DNA from 2 places in the Arthrobacter sp. SDR-2R genome. Region 2 is predicted to be linked to the other one. Evidence: riboswitches for the same ligand, from Rfam matches in the RefSeq annotation. Region 2 holds a riboswitch; the other holds the start of a gene.
What was found. A riboswitch is a leader RNA that binds a small molecule or an ion and turns the genes downstream of it on or off. The one in region 2 is predicted to bind glycine.
Positions count from the first base shown of each region.

Region 1 (10,883 bases), 360 kb from region 2:
ATGTATTGCGGCGGGACGGACTGGAGCAGGTGGCGGACCGAGTCCGGGCTGAAGCTCATGAAGGTCACGGCCACGTTGTCCACGGTGGAGCTTTGCGGGTCCCAGCCCTCGCTGCGGAGCACCTCCAGCACGCGGTCCTCCAGTTTGAGCTGGTAGGGACTGGGATGCTTGAGCTCGATGGCGAGTTTCACCGGGCGGCCCGCCCCGCGGAGGATGTCCAGCAGCTCCGGGAGGGTCAGCAGCTGTTCCGAACGTGCTCCATACTCTTCGGGAATGCGGACCCCCTTCCAGGATGAGAAGTCCAGCTGGTGCAGCTCGCGCAGGGTCCGTTCAGCCACCGGCCCGGTCCCGTCCGACGTCCGGTCCAGGTTGGCGTCATGGAGCAGGACCAGGTGCTGGTCCCGGGTGAGGTGGACATCGCACTCCACCCCGTCGGCCCCGTCAGCCAATGCCTGCAGGTAGGCGGCCCGGGTGTGTTCGGCGTATGCGCCGCTGGAACCACGATGGGCAAAGACCAGCGGCCGCTGCGGCACTGACTCGTCAATTGTCATGGACACACGGTAGCCGACCGGCCCCCGCCTTCGGGGCTAGGCTTGGCACATGCAGGTGAACTCTGAGGCAACTACTGGGCCAACCAGGCAGGATCCCCCCGCCGAGGCCGCACAGCAGGTGCGCCCTGGCACTGTGGCGGCAGGCGCCGTCGTAAGCCGCCAGCCCGGTGCCGGCGACGCCGAGAAAGCGGCAGCGCTGCGGAAGATGAAGCTGCTGGCGCTGAGCCTGCTGATCGCCATGGCCGTGATTTTTGTCTTTGCGTTCGCGCTGCAGAAGGACTACCCGTGGCTGCAGTATGTGCGCGCGGCGGCCGAGGGCGGAATGGTGGGCGCGCTGGCCGACTGGTTCGCCGTGACGGCCCTGTTCAAGTACCCCATGGGCATCAAGATTCCCCACACCGCCATCATTCCCCGCCGGAAGGACCAGATCGGGGCCTCGCTGGGCGAGTTCGTGGAGACCAATTTCCTCTCCGAGCAGGTGGTCCAGGAGAAGCTGGCCAGCGTCAACATCGCGCGGCGGGCCGGCGTTTGGCTGGCCGGCCCTGGTGGTGCCGAACGCGTGGCCAAGGAGGGAGCTGCCGTTATCCGCGGCGCCTTCAAGGTTTTGAATGACGACGACGTCCAGGCCGTCATCGAGGGCATGGTGCGCAAGCATCTGCTCACCCCGCCGTGGGGACCTCCCGTGGGCAGGCTGGCGGAGCGCATCTTCCATGACGGGCACCATCACACGCTGGTGGACCTGCTGGTGGACCGCGCGGCGGACTGGGTGGACGACAACCACGAAACCGTCACCCGCCTGGTGTCCGACCGCTCCCCCACGTGGGTTCCGCAGTTCGTGGACGGACTGGTGGGCGACAAGGTCTATATCGAGATCCTGAAGTTCGTCCGTGCCGTCCAGGCTGACCCCCGCCACCAGGTGCGGCAGTCAATCGACAAGTACCTCAACGACCTGGCACAGGACCTGCAGCATGACCCCGCGATGATTGCGCGCGCGGAAGACATCAAGGCGCAGGTCCTGGGCGACCCCGAAGTGCGCGAACTGGCCTCGCGGACCTGGGGAACGGTCAAGAACGCGCTGCTGGGCGCCGTGGATGATCCGGACAGCGAACTCACCATCAAGTTCAAGGCTGCGGTGCGCGATTTTGGGTCACGGCTCGTGGACGACCCCGAACTGGCCGGGAAGGTCAACGCATGGATCGGTGACGCCGCCGGGTACCTGGTCCGCACCTACCGTTCGGACATCGCAGGCGTTATTACGGACACCGTGGCTCGGTGGGATGCCGAGGAAACCTCGCAGAAGATCGAGCTCCAGGTGGGTAAGGACCTGCAGTTCATCCGCATCAACGGCACCGTGGTGGGGTCCCTGGCCGGGCTGGGGATTTTCACGGTGGCACAGCTGATCTTTGGGTAGTTTTCCGCTGCTGTAGGTCCCGGGTGGACTTGGCGCTGCGCATCTTCCTTTTCGCTGCAGATTCATCTTGGCGCTGCGCATCTTCCTTTTCGCTCGGGATATTTGGGGTGCGAAAAGGAATGTGCGTGTCGATAAGGCGTACGACGGCGGCACGGAGGGCTGGAGTGACGCTCGGATTGTTGGAATGGAGTCGGCCCGCCGTACGGCTGCAGGCTCCTAGGCGAAGGACTCCAGTGCGACGCCTGCGCCCTCAAGTCCTGCCCTGATCCGGGCCGCCATTTCTACGGCGTCAGGGGTCCCACCGTGAATGCACAGGGAGTCGGGCCGTACCGCAATTACGGATCCGTCCACGGCAACCACTTCGCCTTGCGTGGCCAGGCGGACGGCCCGTTCGACCACCGCATCGACGTCGTACAGGACGGCATCGTCCTCGGAGAGCGGCACCAGGCTGCCGTCGGCGAGGTAGGCACGGTCGGCGAAAGCCTCAACGAACACCGGGTGCCCGGCTTCCTTGGCCTGCTTCAGCAGCTCCGAGCCCGGGAAGCCCAGGAACGGAAGGCCTGGATCGTAGGCGTTGACCGCAGCCACTACGGCGGAGGCCTGTTCGGCGTCATGGATCGTGGTGTCGTACAGCGCTCCATGCGCCTTCACATAGTCCACGGAGGCGCCCACGGCATGCGCAACCCCGTCGAGCGCGCCCAGCTGGTACAGCACGTCCCCGAAGAGCTCGTCGAAGCTCATGCCAAGCATGCGGCGCCCGTAGCCGGCCAGGTCCCGGTAGCCCAGGTGCGCACCGACGGTGACATCAAGTTCGTACGCGGCCCTGCAGCTGTCGAGCATGGTGACGGGATCCCCCGCGTGGAGGCCACAGGCTACGTTGGCGCTGGTTGCCAGCTGGAGCATCGCCGGATCGCCTCCCGCGGTCCAGGAGCCGAATGATTGGCCTACGTCAGCGTTGAGATCCAATGATGTTGCCTTCCAGCGTCAGGTTGTCCGGCCCGGCAGCGGAAGTCAGCTCCCCGGGAATGGTGTCCGGCATCGGCCCGAACGCCTCCCGGGCATTCTTGGCCACCGCACGGCCCATCACGAGGTTACCGGCTCCGCCGACAACGGCCCCTATGCCGAACGGGAGGGCCCGCCCGAACAAGGCAGTCCCTTGGCGCTTGAGCAGGTTCTTGAGGAAGGCATGCTGGATCCTCTTCCGGACGCTGCCGAAACCCGGCACCACCATGGATTTGGACAGCGCGTTGCCCCAGGTGTTGGTGGCGCCGCCGGATGCCTGGCCGCTGAGCGTGCCCAGCAGGGCGGTGCCCTCCTCGCCGAGCATGATGGCCATGACCATGGTGCCGGCCTTTTCCGGGTTGGTCAGACGGATGCCGTGCAGTTCAGCCAGCGATGTTGCGTACAGGGCTGTGGCTTCCAGGAAGCCAACGGTGGCGGCTGCGGAAAGTCCCAGCGACGCCACGGTTCCAACGCCGGGGACGACGGCGGTGGCACCCACCAGGGCTCCCCCTCCGGCAACAGCCCGCAGGTAGTCGCGCTCTGCGATGTCCGCCAGCTGCGCGGCCGTCGCCCGCGGATGCCTCTTCTGGAGCCTGCGGATGTAGCCAACCACCAGGGGCCGCTGGATCTGCACTGCTTTCAGGAGCATGTTGTGGACGCCGGGCTTGGGCTTGCCCTCGGCGTCAAACATTGCGTTGTGGGCGGTTTCCTGTGCGATGCGTACTGCGGGGTTGCTGCGCCGGGCCATGGTCACCTTCATTCAAATCGACCTGCAGCGGCTAGGCTGCCGTGCCTTTCCATCCTATGTGGATAGACACTAAGCATGCTTAACTTCCGGGCCGTGGCTTCGTCCGGCGGGCTGCGGCGGCAGGATGCGGTACCTGCACCTCACCGCCGCCGCTGCAACCCGCCGTCGGACGTTACTTCCCGGCCTGCTGGACCTCGCGCCCCGCCGCCCCGGCGTCCTGGCCGCCGCTGCGCGCGGCAGTGGCCTGGTCTGCCTGAAGCTCGGCACGGAAGACCTCGAAGCGGGCCAGGTGGGCGGGACGGCGCCGCAGGATGGCCCAAGCCACGCCCAGGATGACGAACCAGATGGGGGTTACCAGCAGTGCAACGAGAGTGTCGGGCTGGGTGGTAAGGGCCCAAAGGACGAAGGCAAAGAATGCGTACACCACCCACACGGCGGGAATGCCACCGGGCATCTTGAACTTCGACGCCGCATGCAGGTGCGGCCGGCGGCGCCGGAAGGAGATGTAGCTGGCGAGGATGATCGACCAGACGAAGACGAAGCAGACCGCAGACACGGTGGTCACCATTTCAAAGGCCATGCCGACATCCTGGCCGGCATACATGAGTACGACGCCGGACAGCAGCAGGACGCAGGACAGGAACAGCGCGTTGCTGGGCACCTTCCTCGTGGAGAGCCGGCTGAAGATACCGGGGGCGTCGCCTTCCTGGGCCAGGCCGAAGACCATGCGGGACGTGGAGTAGATGCCGGAGTTCGCGGAGGACATCGCCGAAGTCAGGACCACCAGGTTGACCACCGTGGCCGCGGCGCCGAGGCCGGCCAGGGAGAACATCCCGATAAAGGGGCTGTGGCCGGCGGCGAACTGGGTCCACGGGGTGACCGCCATCAGGATGACCAGCGCACCGACATAGAAGAGCAGCACGCGGACGGGGATGGCGTTGATGGCCTTGGGCAGCGTGCGCTCGGGGTTCTTGGCCTCGGCGGCGGTGGTTCCCACCAGTTCGATGCCTACGAAGGCGAAGACTGCGATCTGGAATCCGGCCACGAAGCCCATGAACTCATTGGGGAAGAACCCGCCATGGCTCCACAGGTTGGTGAAGCTTGCGGTGCCCGCGTCGCTCTGGAAACCGGTGAAGATCATGAAGAGTCCCACGATGATCAGGGCTGCGATGGCGACGATCTTGATGAGGGCGAACCAGAACTCGGTCTCGCCGAACGCCTTGACGGTGGCGAGGTTCAGCAGGAGCAGGATGCCCACCGTGGCCAGGCCCGGGATCCAAAGTGGCAGCGCCGGCCAAAGTTCCTTTGAGTACCCTGCGATGGCGATGACGTCGGCGATTCCGGTGATCACCCAGCAGAACCAGTACGTCCAGCCGGTGAAGAATCCGGCCCACGGCCCCAGGAGATCGGCGGCGAAATCACTGAAGGACTTGTAGTTCAGGTTGCTGAGCAGCAGTTCACCCATGGCCCGCATGACGAAGAAAAGCATAAAGCCGATGATCATGTATACGAAGATCACGGATGGGCCGGCCGCGGAGATGGTCTTGCCGGAACCCATGAACAGGCCCTGCCGATCGCGCCGCCGATGGCGATGAGCTGGATATGCCGGTTGGTGAGCTGCCGCTCCAGGTGGGGAGGCTCGCTGCGGGCTGCCGTGGCAGCGCCTTGGCTGCGGGCTGGTTCGCCGTTGGACGTGGGGGGATGAATCGCCATGAGGAACTCCATCGATAAAGCGGCTTTTGGGTGCCGCAAAAGATTTGGTTCCTCCCCGCTCTGTAGTGGACCTGAGAGTTTCCGCAGCAAAAGCCGCTTGCACCGCCGGTGAGCCAGGGTCATGCCCGGCTGCTTTCCAGAGTTGCCTGTCCGCGGCGGTACGTGGGCCTGAGAGTTTCCTGGGGAGGGTTTGCTCCTACGGCGCCTGCTGGATGTACCCGGCAGGGCTCTCCCGCCGCAGGTCGAAGGCGTATTCAGTTGGAAGCCGCAGGCTTTTTGGGCCACGGCCGGTCATGCAATGGGACAGGCGCCGACTGGTGGGCTGCTCCGGATACGCTGAGCCAGCCACCGGCGGCGCCATTCCCGGGGTTCAGTGTGGTGTCCGTCACGATCGAATGTCAAACCCCTCCCGACACAAGCGGGGAAGAACGGCGTCACGTGCCCCTCGAGCCCCGCACGGAAGCCGCCCGATTTGCCACGGACGAGTCTATCCCGGTACCTTGTGAGCCGAATCACCCACATTTGAATAAGCCTTTCGAGCTGTGACGGGAGAGTCCTCCCGGCGAAACACCGGTCAGGCGCCGTAGGAGCAAATCCTCCCCAGGAATCTCTCAGGCCCCCGTACCGTCACGGCGAGGCGACTCTGGAAAGCAATCAGGCTTCTGCCTGGTTCACCGACGGTGCAAGCGGTCCCCTGCCAACAGCAGGCAACGCGGAATCTCTCAGGTCCAATACAGAGCGGGGAGGAACCCATCCCACGCCGTGCCACCTTCGGCCGGCCAGATCTGGAGTTCCTCATGACGATTCATTCGCATCCAACATCGTTTGTTGACCGCCATATCGGCGCGCGCCGCCAGGCCGACATCGACACCATGCTCAAGGCCATCGGCTACGACAGCCTGGATGGCCTGGTTGACGTGGCCGTCCCCGCGCCCATCCGCCAGGAAACTGCGCTCAAGCTGACCGACGCCCTCAGCGAGGTTGAAGTCCTCACGGAACTGCGGAAGCTTGCCGCCAAGAACAAGACGGCAGTCCAGATGATCGGCCAGGGCTACTACGACACCGTGACTCCGCCGGTGATCCGCCGCAACATCCTGGAATCCCCGGCCTGGTACACCGCCTACACGCCCTACCAGCCGGAGATTTCCCAGGGCCGGCTTGAGGCGCTGCTGAACTTCCAGACCATGGTGCAGGACCTGACGGCGCTCCCGGTAGCAAACGCCTCCCTCCTCGACGAAGCCACCGCCGTCGCCGAAGCCGTGCTGCTGATGCGCCGCGCCAACAAGTCCAAGACTGCGAAGGACGGCAAGACCGTCCTCGACGCCGACCTCCTGCCGCAGACCATCGCCATCGTGCTGGGCCGCGCCGAAGCCCTGGGCTTCGAGGTGGAAATTGCAGACCTCACCAACGGACTTCCCGACGGCGACATCAACGGCGTCGTCCTGCAGCAGCCCGGCGTCTCCGGCCGCGTCTGGGACCAGTCCGCCGTCATCGCCGAAGCCAAGGAGCGCGGCGCGCTGGTCACCGTGGCTGCGGACCTGCTGGCCCTGACACTGATCACCCCTCCGGGCGAGCAGGGCGCGGACATTGCCGTCGGCTCCACCCAGCGTTTTGGCGTGCCGCTGTTCTTTGGGGGGCCGCACGCCGCCTACATGACCGTCCAAAAGGGAATGGAACGTACCCTCCCGGGCAGGATCGTGGGCGTCTCCAAGGACAACGCCGGCACGCCTGCCTACCGGTTGGCCCTGCAGACCCGCGAGCAGCACATCCGCCGCGAGAAGGCCACGTCCAACATCTGCACCGCCCAGGCGCTGCTGGCCATCGTGTCCTCCTTCTACGCCGTTTACCACGGCCCCGACGGCCTGAAGGCGATCGCAGAGACCGTACACCACAAGGCCAGGGTCCTGGCAACAGCACTCACGTCACTGGGCCGCGAACTGGTCACGGACTCCTTCTTCGACACCCTCACCGTCCGCGTTCCGGGCAAGGCCGCCAAGGTGATCACCGCCGCTGAAGCCCGCGGCATCAACCTGCGCTTCATCGATCCGGACACGGTGGGCGTCTCCGTTGATGAGACGACGACGGCGGCAACACTTTCCGCCGTCGCCGTCGCCTTTGGCGCCGGTCCGGTGGGTGACGCCCAGGGATTCGAACTGCCCGACACCATTGTGCGCACCTCGGCCTACCTGCAGCACCCGGTCTTCAACACGCACCGGTCTGAAACCCAGCTGCTGCGTTACATCCGCAAGCTCTCGGACCGCGACCTGGCGCTGGACCGCACCATGATCCCGCTGGGTTCATGCACCATGAAGCTGAACGCCACGGCCGAGATGGAAGCCATTTCCTGGCCGGAGTTCGCCTCGATCCACCCGTTCGCCCCGGACTCCCAGACCGAAGGCTGGCGCGAACTCATCGCCGGCCTGGAAGCGGACCTCGCCACGATCACCGGGTATGACCAGGTGTCCATCCAGCCCAACGCGGGCTCGCAGGGCGAACTCGCCGGGCTGCTCGCGATCCGCGGCTACCACCATTCCCGGGGCGAGCAGCAGCGCAACGTCTGCCTGATCCCGGCCTCGGCGCACGGCACCAACGCCGCCTCCGCCGTGCTCGCGGGCATGAAGGTGGTCGTCGTGGCCACGGCTGCCGACGGCACCATCGACCACGACGACCTGACGGCCAAGATCGAGGCCAACAAGGACGTCCTCTCGGCCATCATGATCACCTACCCCTCCACCCACGGTGTCTACGATGGGGATGTCCGCGAAGTCTGTGACGCTGTGCACGCCGCGGGCGGCCAGGTCTACATCGACGGCGCCAACCTCAACGCCCTGGTAGGGCTGGCCCAGCCGGGCCAGTTCGGCGGGGACGTGTCCCACCTGAACCTGCACAAGACCTTCTGCATCCCGCACGGCGGCGGGGGACCCGGCGTCGGGCCCGTTGCCGCCAAGGCGCACCTGGCACCGTTCATGCCGGGCGACGCGAACAAGGCGGCGCACGAAGCCGGGCACGGTGTGGCGATCTCGGCGTCCCGGTTCGGTTCGGCCGGCGTCCTGCCGATTTCCTGGGCCTACGTGAAGCTGATGGGCGGTGAGGGCCTGACCGAGGCCACCAAGTCCGCGCTGCTGGCGGCCAACTACGTCGCGTCCCGCCTGAACGAATACTTCCCGGTCCTCTACACCGGTGAAGGCGGGCTGGTGGCGCACGAGTGCATCCTGGACCTGCGCGAACTCACGGCGAAGACGGGAGTCACGGCCGAGGACGTGGCCAAGCGGCTGATCGACTTCGGTTTCCACGCCCCCACCCTTTCGTTCCCTGTCGCGGGCACGCTGATGGTGGAGCCCACCGAGTCAGAGGACCTGGCCGAGATCGACCGCTTCATCGAGGCCATGATCAGCATCCGCAAGGAAATCGACCAGGTGGCCAACGGCGACATCACCCTGGAGGCATCCCCGGTGCGCAACGCACCCCACACGGCGGCCGCCGTCGTCAGCTCTGACTGGGACCGCGCCTACCCGCGGGAGCAGGCGGCCTTCCCCGTTGCCTCGCTCCGCCAGGACAAGTACTTCCCGCCCGTCGGCCGGATCGACGGCGCCGCCGGCGACCGGAACCTGGTCTGCTCCTGCCCGCCCCTCGAAGCGTTCGAGGACAGCACAGCCGAATTTGAGAACTGAGGACTTCCAATGACTGAGAACTACACCGCTCTTTTCGAGCAGCACAAGAAGGCCGGGGCCTCGTTCACGGACTTCGGCGGGTGGCAGATGCCGCTCAAGTACGAGTCTGAACTCGCGGAACACCATGCCGTGCGCAGGGCGGCCGGCCTGTTCGACCTCTCCCACATGGGCGAGGTCTGGGTGACCGGCGCCGACGCCGCCGCGTTCCTGGACTACGCCCTTGCCGGCAAACTGTCCGCGGTGGCCGTGGGCAAGGCAAAGTACTCGCTGATCTGCAACGCCGATGGCGGCATCATCGACGACCTCATCACCTACCGCCGGCCATCCCCCGAAGAGGGCGTGGACAGGTACCTGGTGGTGCCCAACGCGGGCAACGCCGCAGTGGTGGCCAAGGAACTGCTGGAACGCGCCGCCGCCTTCGACGTCATTGTGGAGGACGCCTCCGCCGACACCTCGCTGATCGCCGTCCAGGGACCGAATTCCGAAGCGATCCTCCTGACGCTGGTCCCGGCCGAACAGCACGCACTGCTCACCGGGCTCAAGTACTACGCCGCCGTCGAGGTGGGCATCGCCGTCAACGGTACGGTCCAGGACCTGCTCGTGGCCCGGACCGGCTACACCGGCGAGGACGGCTTCGAGATCTACGTTCCCAACCTGGACGCCCCCGCACTGTGGGAGGCCCTGCTCCAGGCCGGCGAAGGCTCCGGCCTGGTTCCAGCCGGACTGGCCGCACGCGACTCGCTCCGCCTCGAAGCCGGGATGCCGCTCTACGGCAACGAACTCTCCCGCCACGTCAACGCCTACGCGGCCGGCCTGGGCCCCGTGGTGTCGCTGGCGAAGGAGAGCGGCTTCGTAGGCAAGGACGCCCTGGCCGCCATCAAGGCCGCAGGAGTCGGTTCAAGCATCGGGCAGAAGCTGGTGGGCCTCAAGGGTGCCGGACGCCGCGCTGCCCGCGCCCATTACCCCGTCCTCAAGGACGGCACCCTGGTGGGCGAAGTAACCTCCGGCCAGCCCTCCCCCACCCTCGGATACCCCATCGCCATGGCCTACGTCGACGTCGAATTTGCTGAAGTCGGGACCGTCCTGGACATCGACCTCCGCGGCAAGCCCGAGCGCTTCGAAGTCGTCCCCCTCCCCTTTTACAAGCGCCAGAAGTAAATCGATTTCGCCCAACCACCACAGGTTTTGAAGAGAAGGAAAGTAGACAATGAGCAAAGTTGTTTCTGAACTGAAGTACTCCGCCGAGCACGAGTGGGTTGCTGTTGACGGATCCGGCCCCGCGGGGATCGGGATTTCCGCCGTTGCTGCCGACGCCCTGGGCGACATCGTGTACGTGGACCTCCCCGAGGTCGGCTCCACCGTGACGGCCGGCGAGACCTGCGGCGAGGTGGAATCCACCAAATCCGTCTCCGACCTCTACGCCCCCGTGACCGGTGAGGTCACCGAGATCAACGACGGCGTGGTCACGGACCCCGCCCTGATCAACAGCGATCCCTACGGTGCGGGCTGGCTCTTCAAGGTGGCCGTTACCGAGGAAGGCCCGCTCATGTCGGCAGAGGAATACGCAGCAGCAAACGGCGGCGAGCTGTGAGCGCCCCGGCAGAAGTGGGCGCCTTCGAGCAGGTGGCCTCCCCAAGCCTGAACGCCGACCTGTCCATCCTGGACCCTGAGGTTGCCGCGAAGATTGACGACGAGCTTGGCCGCCAGCGCGACGGCCTGGAGATGATCGCGTCCGAGAACCACACGGCCGCTGCGGTCATGCAGGCCCAGGGCTCGGTCCTGACCAA
Region 1 covers NZ_CM173231.1:4,416,729-4,427,611, forward strand. Annotated here, with positions in the region: gene AC3ANU_RS20405 (glycerophosphodiester phosphodiesterase) at 1-551, opposite strand, end outside; gene AC3ANU_RS20410 (DUF445 domain-containing protein) at 601-1,962, shown strand; gene AC3ANU_RS20415 (LamB/YcsF family protein) at 2,179-2,928, opposite strand; gene AC3ANU_RS20420 (hypothetical protein) at 2,912-3,712, opposite strand; partial or broken gene AC3ANU_RS20425 (amino acid permease) at 3,885-5,425, opposite strand; glycine riboswitch at 5,476-5,571, opposite strand; glycine riboswitch at 5,572-5,670, opposite strand; glycine riboswitch at 5,962-6,062, shown strand; gene gcvP (aminomethyl-transferring glycine dehydrogenase) at 6,223-9,096, shown strand; gene gcvT (glycine cleavage system aminomethyltransferase GcvT) at 9,106-10,254, shown strand; gene gcvH (glycine cleavage system protein GcvH) at 10,304-10,687, shown strand; gene glyA (serine hydroxymethyltransferase) at 10,684-10,883, shown strand, end outside.
Region 1: it holds a riboswitch for glycine, as region 2 does, so the genes downstream of both, AC3ANU_RS20425 (amino acid permease) here and gcvP (aminomethyl-transferring glycine dehydrogenase) in region 2, are expected to answer to the same signal.

Region 2 (10,883 bases):
GCTGGGCGTGGAACGCGCTGCGAGGGACGCCGGATATTTCGTCAGCGTCGCCGCGTTGCGGGAGGTCAGCCGGGACGCGATCCTGGACGCCGTCAGGCACTTCCTGGACCAGTCGGTGGACGGCATCGTGGTGATCGTTCCGCACCTTGAGACGCTGGCCGCCCTGGCGGAACTTCCCATCGGGGTCCCGGTGGTGGCCGTTGGACCCGAGGGGAATGACACTGTTGGCGGCGTCAGGGTGGACCAGCGCCGCGGGGCCGAACTCGCCGTGCGGCACCTCATTGGGCAGGGGCACGTCAGGATCGGGCACGTCGCGGGCCCGCAGGACTGGATCGATGCCGTGGCGCGTGCCGACGGCTGGCGGTCCACCCTTGCCTCCGCAGGACTCGAGGCGGACCTGATCATCGAAGGTGACTGGAGCGCCGGCAGCGGCTACGCCATCGGCCGGCGGATCGCGGCCACCCGCCGGGCCACCGCCCTCTTCGTGGGCAACGACCAGATGGCCCTGGGAGTCCTGCGCGCCCTGACCGAGGCCGGCATCAAAGTGCCGCAGGACGTGTCCGTGGTGGGCTTCGACGACCAGCCCGAGGCCGGCTATTTCAGTCCGCCGCTGACGGTGGTCCGGCAGGACTTCGAGGAACTGGGCCGGCGGTGCATGCAGATGATGTTGACGGCGTTCAGCGGCGCGGAAGGACCCCGGACACTTGTCGTGGAGCCGGAACTCGTCCTGCGCAGCAGCACGGCACCGCCCGCCTGAAGAACCCGCCTGCCGAATCCGGCCGGAGATCCTGCCGGCAGCTGATTTAATCCGGGGGAGACCGGCGCGAAACGTGGCCACAACAATCGCTGCGTAGTTTTCAGTGCATGACGGCTACCCTGCTCATCCGGCTCCGCGACTGGCTGCTGGACACCTTCACCTACGAATCCGAGTCCAGTGCCGCCGGCGCCATGGCCGACGCCACCCGGTGGGGCTGGCTTCCGGCCTTGAGCGGAGTGTCCCTCGGTGCCGACCAGGCCCGGTCCGGGCATGCAGGAACAGCGGGCGGAAGCGGCAGAATGTCTGCTTAGCCACACTATTGCGCCGGTAGCGCGATAATGCCCTAAACTGCTGCACTGAGGTGCCTGAAATGGCGCTGCGCAGCAACGAAAGTGAACACGCTATGGCTACCGATTACGATGCTCCACGCAAGCAGGAAGAAGAGTCGCCGGCCGACTCTCTCGAGGCCCTCCAGGCGTCACGGGGCGGCAACGCGCAGACCGCGGTTATCGATGTCGACGAGAACGACACCGCTGAAGGCATCGACCTGCCCGGCGCCGATCTGTCCAATGAGGAACTGACCGTCATTGTGGTTCCCGAGCAGTCCGATGAGTTCACCTGCTCGTCGTGCTTCCTGGTCCGGCACCGCTCCCAGGTTGCCCGTGAAAAGGACGGCCTGAAGTACTGCCGCGACTGCGAAGGCTGAGTGTCTTCCTGATTTTTGCCGGCGCCGGCCACCTCCCCGAGGTGGCCGGCGCTGCTTTGTCCCCGGACGCCGTCGTTATCAAAATGCCCCCTCGTTTCCCGGTCCGGACACTCCTACGCTGGAAGCATCCAATGGTCTTTAGTCGTGGATGGCACTGCTATGAAGAAGTTCCTCACCTGGCTCGCGGCAATCCTGTTGGCTTCCGGGCTGGGAATCGTGGTCCAGGCACCCGCCTCGGCGGCGCCCTACTGCGGCCTCACATGGGGCTCCCTTGCGAAGACCGGGCAGGATACGGGGACCGCATCGGTCACCAATGTCCGGACCGGGCAGCACTACTGCTTCGACCGGCTGGTGGTGGACCTCAACGGGCCCCCCGTGTCCTACACGGTGCAGTATGTGCCGCGGATTGAGCAGGAAGGCTCCGGGGCCTTCATCCCGGTACGGGGCGGCGCGCGCCTGCATATCAGCATCAAGGCGCCGTCCTACGACCAGAACGGCAACCCCACCTACAACCCGGCGGACAAGGCTGAACTCAGCAACGTGGCCGGCTACCAGACGTTCCGCCAGGTGGTTTCGGCCGGAAGCTTCGAGGGGTACACAAGCCTCGGTCTGGGCGTCCGGGCCCGCCTGCCGTTCCGGGTCTTCACCCTGGCCGGTCCCGGCCCGGGCTCGCGCCTGGTGATCGACGTGGCGCACTACTGGTGAAAACGAAAAAGGTGCCGTGCCCCTGATGGGGGCACGGCACCTTTTTCGTTCAGGCAGCGTTGTGGCGGCCTTCAGCGATCTATTCCGGCACTACCAGCGCGGGGGTGTCCCGCTTGAGGGTTTCGCCGCGGAAGAAGCCGGGGTGCGTGCGGGACATGACCAGCATGACGACGGCGCCCAGGGCCAGGATGCCGATGCCCAGGATGAACACCAGGCCCACGCCGAAGACCTCGGAACCACTGCCGAACTCCGGCGCCAGGCTGTCCACGGCGGTCTGGACGAACACCACGAACAGGCCCACGCCGCCCACCACCGGGCATACCAGCCGCAGCAGGAAGTGGCGGGTGCTGTTGAACAGGCTGTGGCGGAAGTACCAGGTGCAGGCCAGCGCGGTGAGGCCGTAGTAGAAGCAGATCATCAGACCCAGGGCCAGGATGGTGTCATTCAGGACGTTTTCGCTGACCACGTGCATCACCGCGTAGAACCCGGCGGACAGGACGCCGGCGGCGATGGTGGCGTAGCCCGGCGTCGCGAACTTCCTGCTGATCCGGCTGAACGGTTCAGGCAGGGCGCCGTAGTGCGCCATGGCCAGCAGGCTTCGGGACGGCGACATGAACGTGGACTGGAGGGAGGCCGCGGAACTGGACAGCACGGCGAGGGACATCAGGATGGCGAAGGGGCCCATGATGGGGGAGGCCAGGGCCGTGAAGATGTTCTCTTGGTTGTCGGCGTTGTTCAGGCCGTTGCCGGTGTCCCCGACGCCGGCGAACATCATGGTGGCGATGCTGACCAGGAGGTAGATGGCCAGGACGATGACGGCGGTCAGGGTGCCGGCCAGTCCGGCCGTCTTCTGGCCGTTCGCTGTTTCCTCGTTGACCGTGAGGCACACATCCCAGCCCCAGTACACGAAGATCGACAGCGAGATGCCGGCGGCAATCTGGCCGAACGTCTCGATCTTCGTGACGTCGAACCAGTCCCAGCTGAACGGGATGGCCGTTTCGGACGTGGACCAGTTGGCGAAGGCCATGGCGACGAACAGCCCCAGGACCAGAAGCTGGAAGCCCACCAGGCCGTACTGCACCACCTTGGTGGTGTGCAGCCCGCGGTAGCTGACCCAAACAGCCAGCGCCACGAACACGAAGCAGGTCAGGACGTTCAGCGCTTTGTTGCCGGCCAGGTCTGCCAGTTCCGGTGAGCCGGTGAGCTGGGACAGGAAGAGGTAGAAGAAGTCGACGGCGACGCCGGCCAGGTTGGACAGCACGATGATGTTGGCGGCCAGCAGGCCCCAGCCGCCCATCCAGCCGACCCAGGGGCCGAAGGCTTTGGTCACCCAGGTGAAGGTTGTGCCGCTGTCCGGGGAGTCGGCGTTGAGCTCCCGGTAGGCGAGCGAGACCAGGATCATGGGGATGAACCCGATCAGGAAGATGACTGGCAACTGGAGTCCGGCTTCATTGACGGTGGGTCCGAGTGCGCTGGTGAGGGTGTAGGCGGGGGCGATGGTTGAAATGCCCAGGACGACGACGGCGAGGAGCCCGAGCTGCCCGCCCTTGAGGCCTTTGGCGCTGACGCCGTCCGCGGACGGGGCGTGGGCGTGCGGACCGGGTTTGGCCGTACTGGTGCGGATTGTCTCTGTCATGGCACCACTTTCTGGAAGGCTGTGAGACGGAGGTCACTATATGAATGGCGTTCATTTAGTATGGGGGTGCCGGACCTGTGATGCAAGACGCAATATGAATCACATTCGTTTATGACTTCCTTTCCAAATTAGTAAGCTCACTGAGAAATTGCCGAAAGCCCTGCCGCCGCTACGTGCTCGGCTGGTAGCGTCGGCCGTATTGGACCACTTGAGGAGGACGCATGAAAGCTTCACCGACACTGACCAACAATCTGCAGGCTGTCCTGGCCGACCTGATCGAACTGCACGTCCAGGGCAAGCAGGCGCACTGGAACATCGTGGGCACCAACTTCCGCGACCTGCACCTGCAGCTTGATGAGATCGTCGACGCTGCCCGCCAGTTCGCCGACGACACAGCCGAACGGATGCGCGCCCTGCATGCACTCCCGGATGGCCGCAGCTCCACCGTTGCCGAAACCACCAGCCTGGCCCAGTTCCCTGAAGGGCTGATCAGCACCACGGATGCCATCGAGCGGATCGTTGCCGCCATGGAAGCCGCCGTGGGCACCATGCGCAAAGTCCATGACGAAGTGGACGAGGAGGATCCCACCTCCGCGGACCTCCTGCACGAGTTCATTGCCCGGCTGGAGCAGTTTGCCTGGATGGTGCAGGCTGAAAACATGAAGCCGACCGCCAAGGTCACAGCCGCCGACTCCAAGTAGCCGGCGGCCACCCGCCTGGACCCTTTGGGCGCCTGGTATCGGAATTGATCCGGTACCAGGCGCCCTTTTTGTTTCGCTTGGTTAGGCCGCTTTCGGCACCTTCCGCAGCACGACGGCGGCGAGGACTGCCGCCGTCGCCATCAGTACCAGCCCAATTGCCGCAGTGATGTGCACGCCGGAATCAAACGCTGACGCCGCAGCGTCCCGGACGGTGTCCGACAGGGAAGCGGGCAGCAGGTTTGCTGCTTCCACTGCGCCGGCAAGTGTTTCCCTCGCGCTGTGCAGGGAGGAGCCGGGCAGCATGCCGTCAAGGCCTGCGGGCAGCCGCAGGTTCTGCTGGTAGGACGCCGTCAGGATGGAGCCCAGTACCGCCGTGCCCAGCAGCGACCCCACCTCGTAGCCGGTCTCGGAGATTGCCGCGGCAGCGCCTGACTTCTCCGGCGGCGCGGACCCGAGGATGAGGTCGTTGGAGATGGTTTCGGCCGTACCCACGCCCAGTGCAAGGACCAGCAGGGCTGCCAGCAGCAGCGAGGGGCCGCCGTCGTGATTCCCGAATGCCACCATGGTGTAGCCGGTGGCACTGAACGCCAACCCCGCAGCCACCACGTATCCCGGGCGGACCTTGCGGACCAGCGGCACCACCACCAGGCCGGCCACCACCGTGGCGGCCAGTGCCGGGATCATGGCAACGCCCGCTGCGGACGGCGTCATTCCCTCGAGGAGTTGGAGGTGCTGGGCGAGGAACAGGATGAAGCCGTTGAAGGAGAACAGGGCAAGGATGTTGGCGCTGATGGCCATGCTGAACACCCTGTTCCGGAACAGGGACATGTCCAGCAGGGGGTGCGCCAGCCGCTGCTGCCGCTGCACGAACACCGCCCCCGTGGCCAGGCCGAAGGCGATGGCGCCCAGACCTGCCGCCCCTGGACCTTCGGTGGCAACTGCCTTGATCCCGTAGACAACGGGCACCATGACCAGCATGGAGAGCAGGATGCTGGGGATGTCCACCTTGCCGGGTGCCGGATCCTTCGATTCCGGGATGAGGGCCGGTCCAAACGCCAGCAGGGGGAGCATGAGGGGGACCGCCACCAGGAAGACGGCACCCCACCAGAAGTGCTCCACCAGCCAGCCGCCGAAGATCGGACCCAGGGCCGCGCCGCCGGAGAATCCGGCGGCCCAGATGGCGACGGCCAGCCTGCGGCGATTGGGCTCGGGGAAAATGTTGCGGATCAGCGACAAGGTGGACGGCATCAGCATGGCGCCGAAGAATCCCAGGGCGGCGCGGCCGGCGATGAGCCATTCCGGCGCGGGTGCAAAAGCCGTCGCAACGGACAGCGCGGCAAAGCCGATGCTGCCAAGGATGAGCAGCCTCCGCCGCCCAATCCGGTCGCCGAGGCTTCCCATTGATACCAGCAGCCCGGCCAGCACCAGGGGGTAGGCGTCAACGATCCACAGCAGCTGCACGCCCGTGGGTTCCAGGGCCCGGGCGATGGCCGGCAGCGCGAACGTCAGTGCGGTGTTGTCCACCGCCACCAGCAGCACGGGAAACATCAGGAGCCCCAGCGCCAGCCAGTCGCGCCACGGAGGACGCATGGAAGTGCTGCTTGCCTGCCCGGTTGCCGAACTCTCGATGGAAGTGGTCATGAGATAACTATACCGTCCGGACGGTATAGTTTAAAAATGCGATGGTTTTCCTTATTCCTGCACGGGGGAGGGCATGATGGAGGGCATGCCCCGAAAGCCTGTTGCCCGTGACGCGGTCCTTGACGCCTTCGAGTCCCTGCTGATTGAAGTGGGTGAGCGGGCGGCCACCCTCGATGCCGTGGCGCGCAAGGCCGGCGTATCCAAAGGCGGCCTCCTCTACCACTTTCCCAACAAGGAAGCCCTGATTGCCGTGTTGCTTGACCGCCTGGAGGGCCTGGCGAGCGAGGATGCCGATGCCATGGCGTCGGCAGCTGAAGGCGCCGCGGCCTACTTCATCCGTTCCTCGGTCTGGGCGGATACCCCTTTGGACCGTGCCATCGTGGCCGCCACCCGGCTTGCAGAGGTGGCCCACGAGGAGACGCGGCGCCGCTTCGCGGCCATCCAGCAGCGCTGGCTGGACGAAATTGCTGCGGATGTGGGACCTGGGCTGGCCAAGGCAGTCCTCTATATGGGGGACGGCCTGTACTTCAACGCCATGCTGTCCGTGGCCCCTGCGCCGGCCGGGGGAGCGGCCGCTGACGTGGAGGAACTCCTGGCCGCGCTGGAACGGCTCCGCAGGTAGCTCCGTCATTTGCCGGGAGGGGTTGCCGCGTAGGACAATAGAAAGTTGTGAGGGCTGTCACCGGCCTTCATGATCCAACAAATGAATAGCCTTTGATCTGCGGCGGGAGAGTTCTGCCGGAAGTACAGGCAGGCGCCGTAGGAGCAAATCCTCCCCAGGAATCTCGCAGGCCCCCGTACCGCCGCGGCGAGGCACCTCTGGAAAGCAGCAGGCAGTCTTATTCTCTTTTGGAGAGGTAGGGACTGTTGTGCTCACCGACGGTGCAAGCGGGTCCTGCCCAGGCAGGGAACGCGGAAACTCTCAGGTCCAATACAGAGCGGGGAGGAACCCGAATAGCTGTGGCGTACCCTTCGCCGCCTGAGTAAATGGAGTTCCTTCGTGTCGGTTACCCCAGCCTCCACCACTTTCGTAGACCGCCATATCGGCGCGCGCCGCCAGGCCGACGTCGACACCATGCTCAAAGCCGTAGGCTACGACTCGGTCGATTCCCTTGTGGACACCGCGGTTCCCAAGGTCATCCGCCAGGACACCGCCCTTCGCCTGCAGGACGCCCTCAGTGAGGTTGAAGTCCTCACGGAACTGCGGAAGCTTGCCGCCAAGAACAAGACGGCGGTGCAGCTGATCGGCCAGGGCTACTACGACACCGTGACTCCGCCGGTGATCCGCCGCAACATCCTGGAATCCCCGGCCTGGTACACCGCCTACACGCCCTACCAGCCGGAGATTTCGCAGGGCCGGCTTGAGGCGCTGCTGAACTTCCAGACCATGGTGCAGGACCTTGTGGGCCTGCCCATCGCCAACGCTTCGCTGCTGGATGAAGCAACGGCGGTGGCCGAGGCCGTGCTGCTGATGCGCCGCGCCAACAAGACCAAGCCCGCGGCAGGCGGCAAGACCGTCCTGGACATCGACGTGCTGCCGCAGACCATCGCCATCGTGCTGGGGCGTGCGGAGGCGCTCGGCTTCGAGGTGGAGGTCGCCGACCTGTCCAAGGGCCTGCCCGAGGGCGACATCAACGGGATCGTGCTGCAGCAGCCCGGGGTCTCCGGCCGCGTGTGGGACCAGTCCGCCGTGATCGCCGCTGCCAAGGACCGGGGCGCGCTGGTCACCGTGGCTGCGGACCTGCTGGCCCTGACACTGATCACCCCTCCGGGCGAGCAGGGCGCGGACATTGCCGTCGGCTCAGCCCAGCGTTTTGGCGTGCCGCTGTTCTTCGGCGGCCCCCATGCCGCCTACATGGCTGTCCGCAAAGGCCTGGAGCGTTCCTTGCCTGGCCGCCTGGTTGGGGTGTCAAAGGACGACGCCGGCACGCCTGCCTACCGGTTGGCACTGCAGACCCGCGAGCAGCACATCCGCCGCGAGAAGGCCACGTCCAACATCTGCACCGCCCAGGCGCTGCTGGCCATCGTTGCGTCCATGTACGCCGTTTACCACGGCCCCGACGGCCTGAAGGCGATTGCCCAAACGGCGCACCGCCACGCCCGTAGCCTGGCGGCCTCGCTTGCGGCCGCCGGCGTCGAGGTGCTGCACACGAGCTTCTTCGACACCCTTACGGTCCGGGTCCCCGGACGGGCTGCTGGCATCATCGCCGACGCCGAGGCGCGGGGCATCAACCTGCGCAGCGTCGACGCCGACACCGTAGGCATCGCCCTCGATGAAACCACGACGGCGGCCATCGTCGCCCAGGTTGCCGACGTCTTTGGCGCCACGGTTGCCGAGGTCCAGGGCGAGGGCCAGGGCTTTGGGCTGGAGGCCGCCGTCGAGCGTTCCTCCGACTACCTGCAGCACCCGGTCTTCAACACGCACCGGTCTGAAACCCAGCTGCTGCGTTACATCCGCAAGCTCTCGGACCGGGACCTGGCGCTGGACCGCACCATGATCCCGCTGGGTTCATGCACCATGAAGCTGAACGCCACGGCCGAGATGGAAGCCATTTCCTGGCCGGAGTTCGCCTCGATCCACCCGTTCGCCCCGGACTCCCAGACCGAAGGCTGGCGCGAACTCATCGCCGGCCTGGAAGCGGACCTCGCCGAGATCACCGGGTATGACCAGGTGTCCATCCAGCCCAACGCGGGCTCGCAGGGCGAGCTCGCCGGGCTGCTCGCGATCCGCGGCTACCACCATTCCCGGGGCGAGCAGCAGCGCAACGTCTGCCTGATCCCGGCCTCGGCGCACGGCACCAACGCCGCCTCCGCCGTGCTCGCGGGCATGAAGGTGGTCGTCGTGGCCACGGCTGCCGACGGCACCATCGACCACGACGACCTGACGGCCAAGATCGAGGCCAACAAGGACGTCCTCTCGGCCATCATGATCACCTACCCCTCCACCCACGGTGTCTACGATGGGGATGTCCGCGAAGTCTGTGACGCTGTGCACGCCGCGGGCGGCCAGGTCTACATCGACGGCGCCAACCTCAACGCCCTGGTAGGGCTGGCCCAGCCGGGCCAGTTCGGCGGGGACGTGTCCCACCTGAACCTGCACAAGACCTTCTGCATCCCGCACGGCGGCGGGGGACCCGGCGTCGGGCCCGTTGCCGCCAAGGCGCACCTGGCACCGTTCATGCCGGGCGACGCGAACAAGGCGGCGCACGAAGCCGGGCACGGTGTGGCGATCTCGGCGTCCCGGTTCGGTTCGGCCGGCGTCCTGCCGATTTCCTGGGCCTACGTGAAGCTGATGGGCGGTGAGGGCCTGACCGAGGCCACCAAGTCCGCGCTGCTGGCGGCCAACTACGTCGCGTCCCGCCTGAACGAATACTTCCCGGTCCTCTACACCGGTGAAGGCGGGCTGGTGGCGCACGAGTGCATCCTGGACCTGCGCGAACTCACGGCGAAGACGGGAGTCACGGCCGAGGACGTGGCCAAGCGGCTGATCGACTTCGGTTTCCACGCCCCCACCCTTTCGTTCCCTGTCGCGGGCACGCTGATGGTGGAGCCCACCGAGTCAGAGGACCTGGCCGAGATCGACCGCTTCATCGAGGCCATGATCAGCATCCGCAAGGAAATCGACCAGGTGGCCAACGGCGACTTTGCTGTAGCGGATTCACCCCTGCGCCGCGCACCCCACACGGCGGCCGCCGTCGTCAGCTCTGACTGGGACCGCGCCTACCCGCGGGAGCAGGCGGCGTTCCCTGCCCACCACAAGCAGGACAAGTACTTCCCGCCCGTGGGACGCATCGACGGCGCCGCAGGTGACAGGAACCTCATCTGCTCCTGCCCGCCGCTGGAAGACTTCGAAAACTGAGGACCGGCGCCATGACCGAGAAATACACCGCGCTTTACGACGAGCACAAGAAGCTTGGAGCTTCCTTCACGGACTTCGGCGGGTGGCAGATGCCGCTGAAGTACAGCTCGGAGCTTGCTGAACACCACGCCGTCCGCAAGGCTGCCGGCCTGTTCGACCTTTCCCACATGGGCGAGGTCTGGGTGACCGGCCCGGATGCCGCAGCCTTCCTGGACTACGCCCTGGTGGGAAAGATCTCCGCCATGGCCGTGGGCAAGGCCAAGTACTCGCTGATCTGCAACGAGGACGGCGGCATCATCGACGACCTCATCACCTACCGACGCCCTGCCGCGCAGGACGGCGCCGACGTCTTCCTGGTGGTCCCCAACGCGGGCAATGCCACCGTGGTGGCCGCTGCCCTGCAGGAACGGGCCGCCGGGTTCGATGTTGTAGTGGAGGATGCCTCAGCCCGCACGTCGCTGATCGCCGTCCAGGGCCCCAAGGCCCAGGAACTCCTGCTGCGCCTGGTCCCGGCCGCGCAGCACGCACTGGTCACTGAGCTGAAGTACTACGCCGCTGTCAGCGTGCCGCTCCTGGTAGGCGGCGCCGGAAAGGAACTCCTGCTTGCCCGCACCGGGTACACGGGTGAGGACGGGTTCGAAATCTTCGTGGGCAACGACGATGCCCCCGCGCTGTGGCAGTCACTGATCGCCGTCGCCGACGACAGGGAACTGACCCCGGCAGGCCTCGCCTCCCGTGACTCCCTGCGCCTCGAAGCGGGAATGCCCCTGTACGGCAACGAACTGTCGCTGCAGGGCGACCCGTTCGCCGCCGGCCTCGGCCCCGTCGTCGCGCTTTCCAAGGAAGGCGACTTCGTCGGCAAAGCCGCCCTGGCCGCC
Region 2 covers NZ_CM173231.1:4,053,329-4,064,211, reverse strand. Annotated here, with positions in the region: gene AC3ANU_RS18760 (LacI family DNA-binding transcriptional regulator) at 1-757, shown strand, start outside; gene AC3ANU_RS18755 (hypothetical protein) at 865-1,068, shown strand; gene AC3ANU_RS18750 (DUF4193 domain-containing protein) at 1,161-1,463, shown strand; gene AC3ANU_RS18745 (AMIN-like domain-containing (lipo)protein) at 1,623-2,168, shown strand; gene AC3ANU_RS18740 (APC family permease) at 2,248-3,804, opposite strand; gene AC3ANU_RS18735 (Dps family protein) at 4,026-4,505, shown strand; gene AC3ANU_RS18730 (MFS transporter) at 4,587-6,146, opposite strand; gene AC3ANU_RS18725 (TetR/AcrR family transcriptional regulator) at 6,232-6,768, shown strand; glycine riboswitch at 6,862-6,959, shown strand; glycine riboswitch at 6,986-7,093, shown strand; gene gcvP (aminomethyl-transferring glycine dehydrogenase) at 7,147-10,005, shown strand; gene gcvT (glycine cleavage system aminomethyltransferase GcvT) at 10,017-10,883, shown strand, end outside.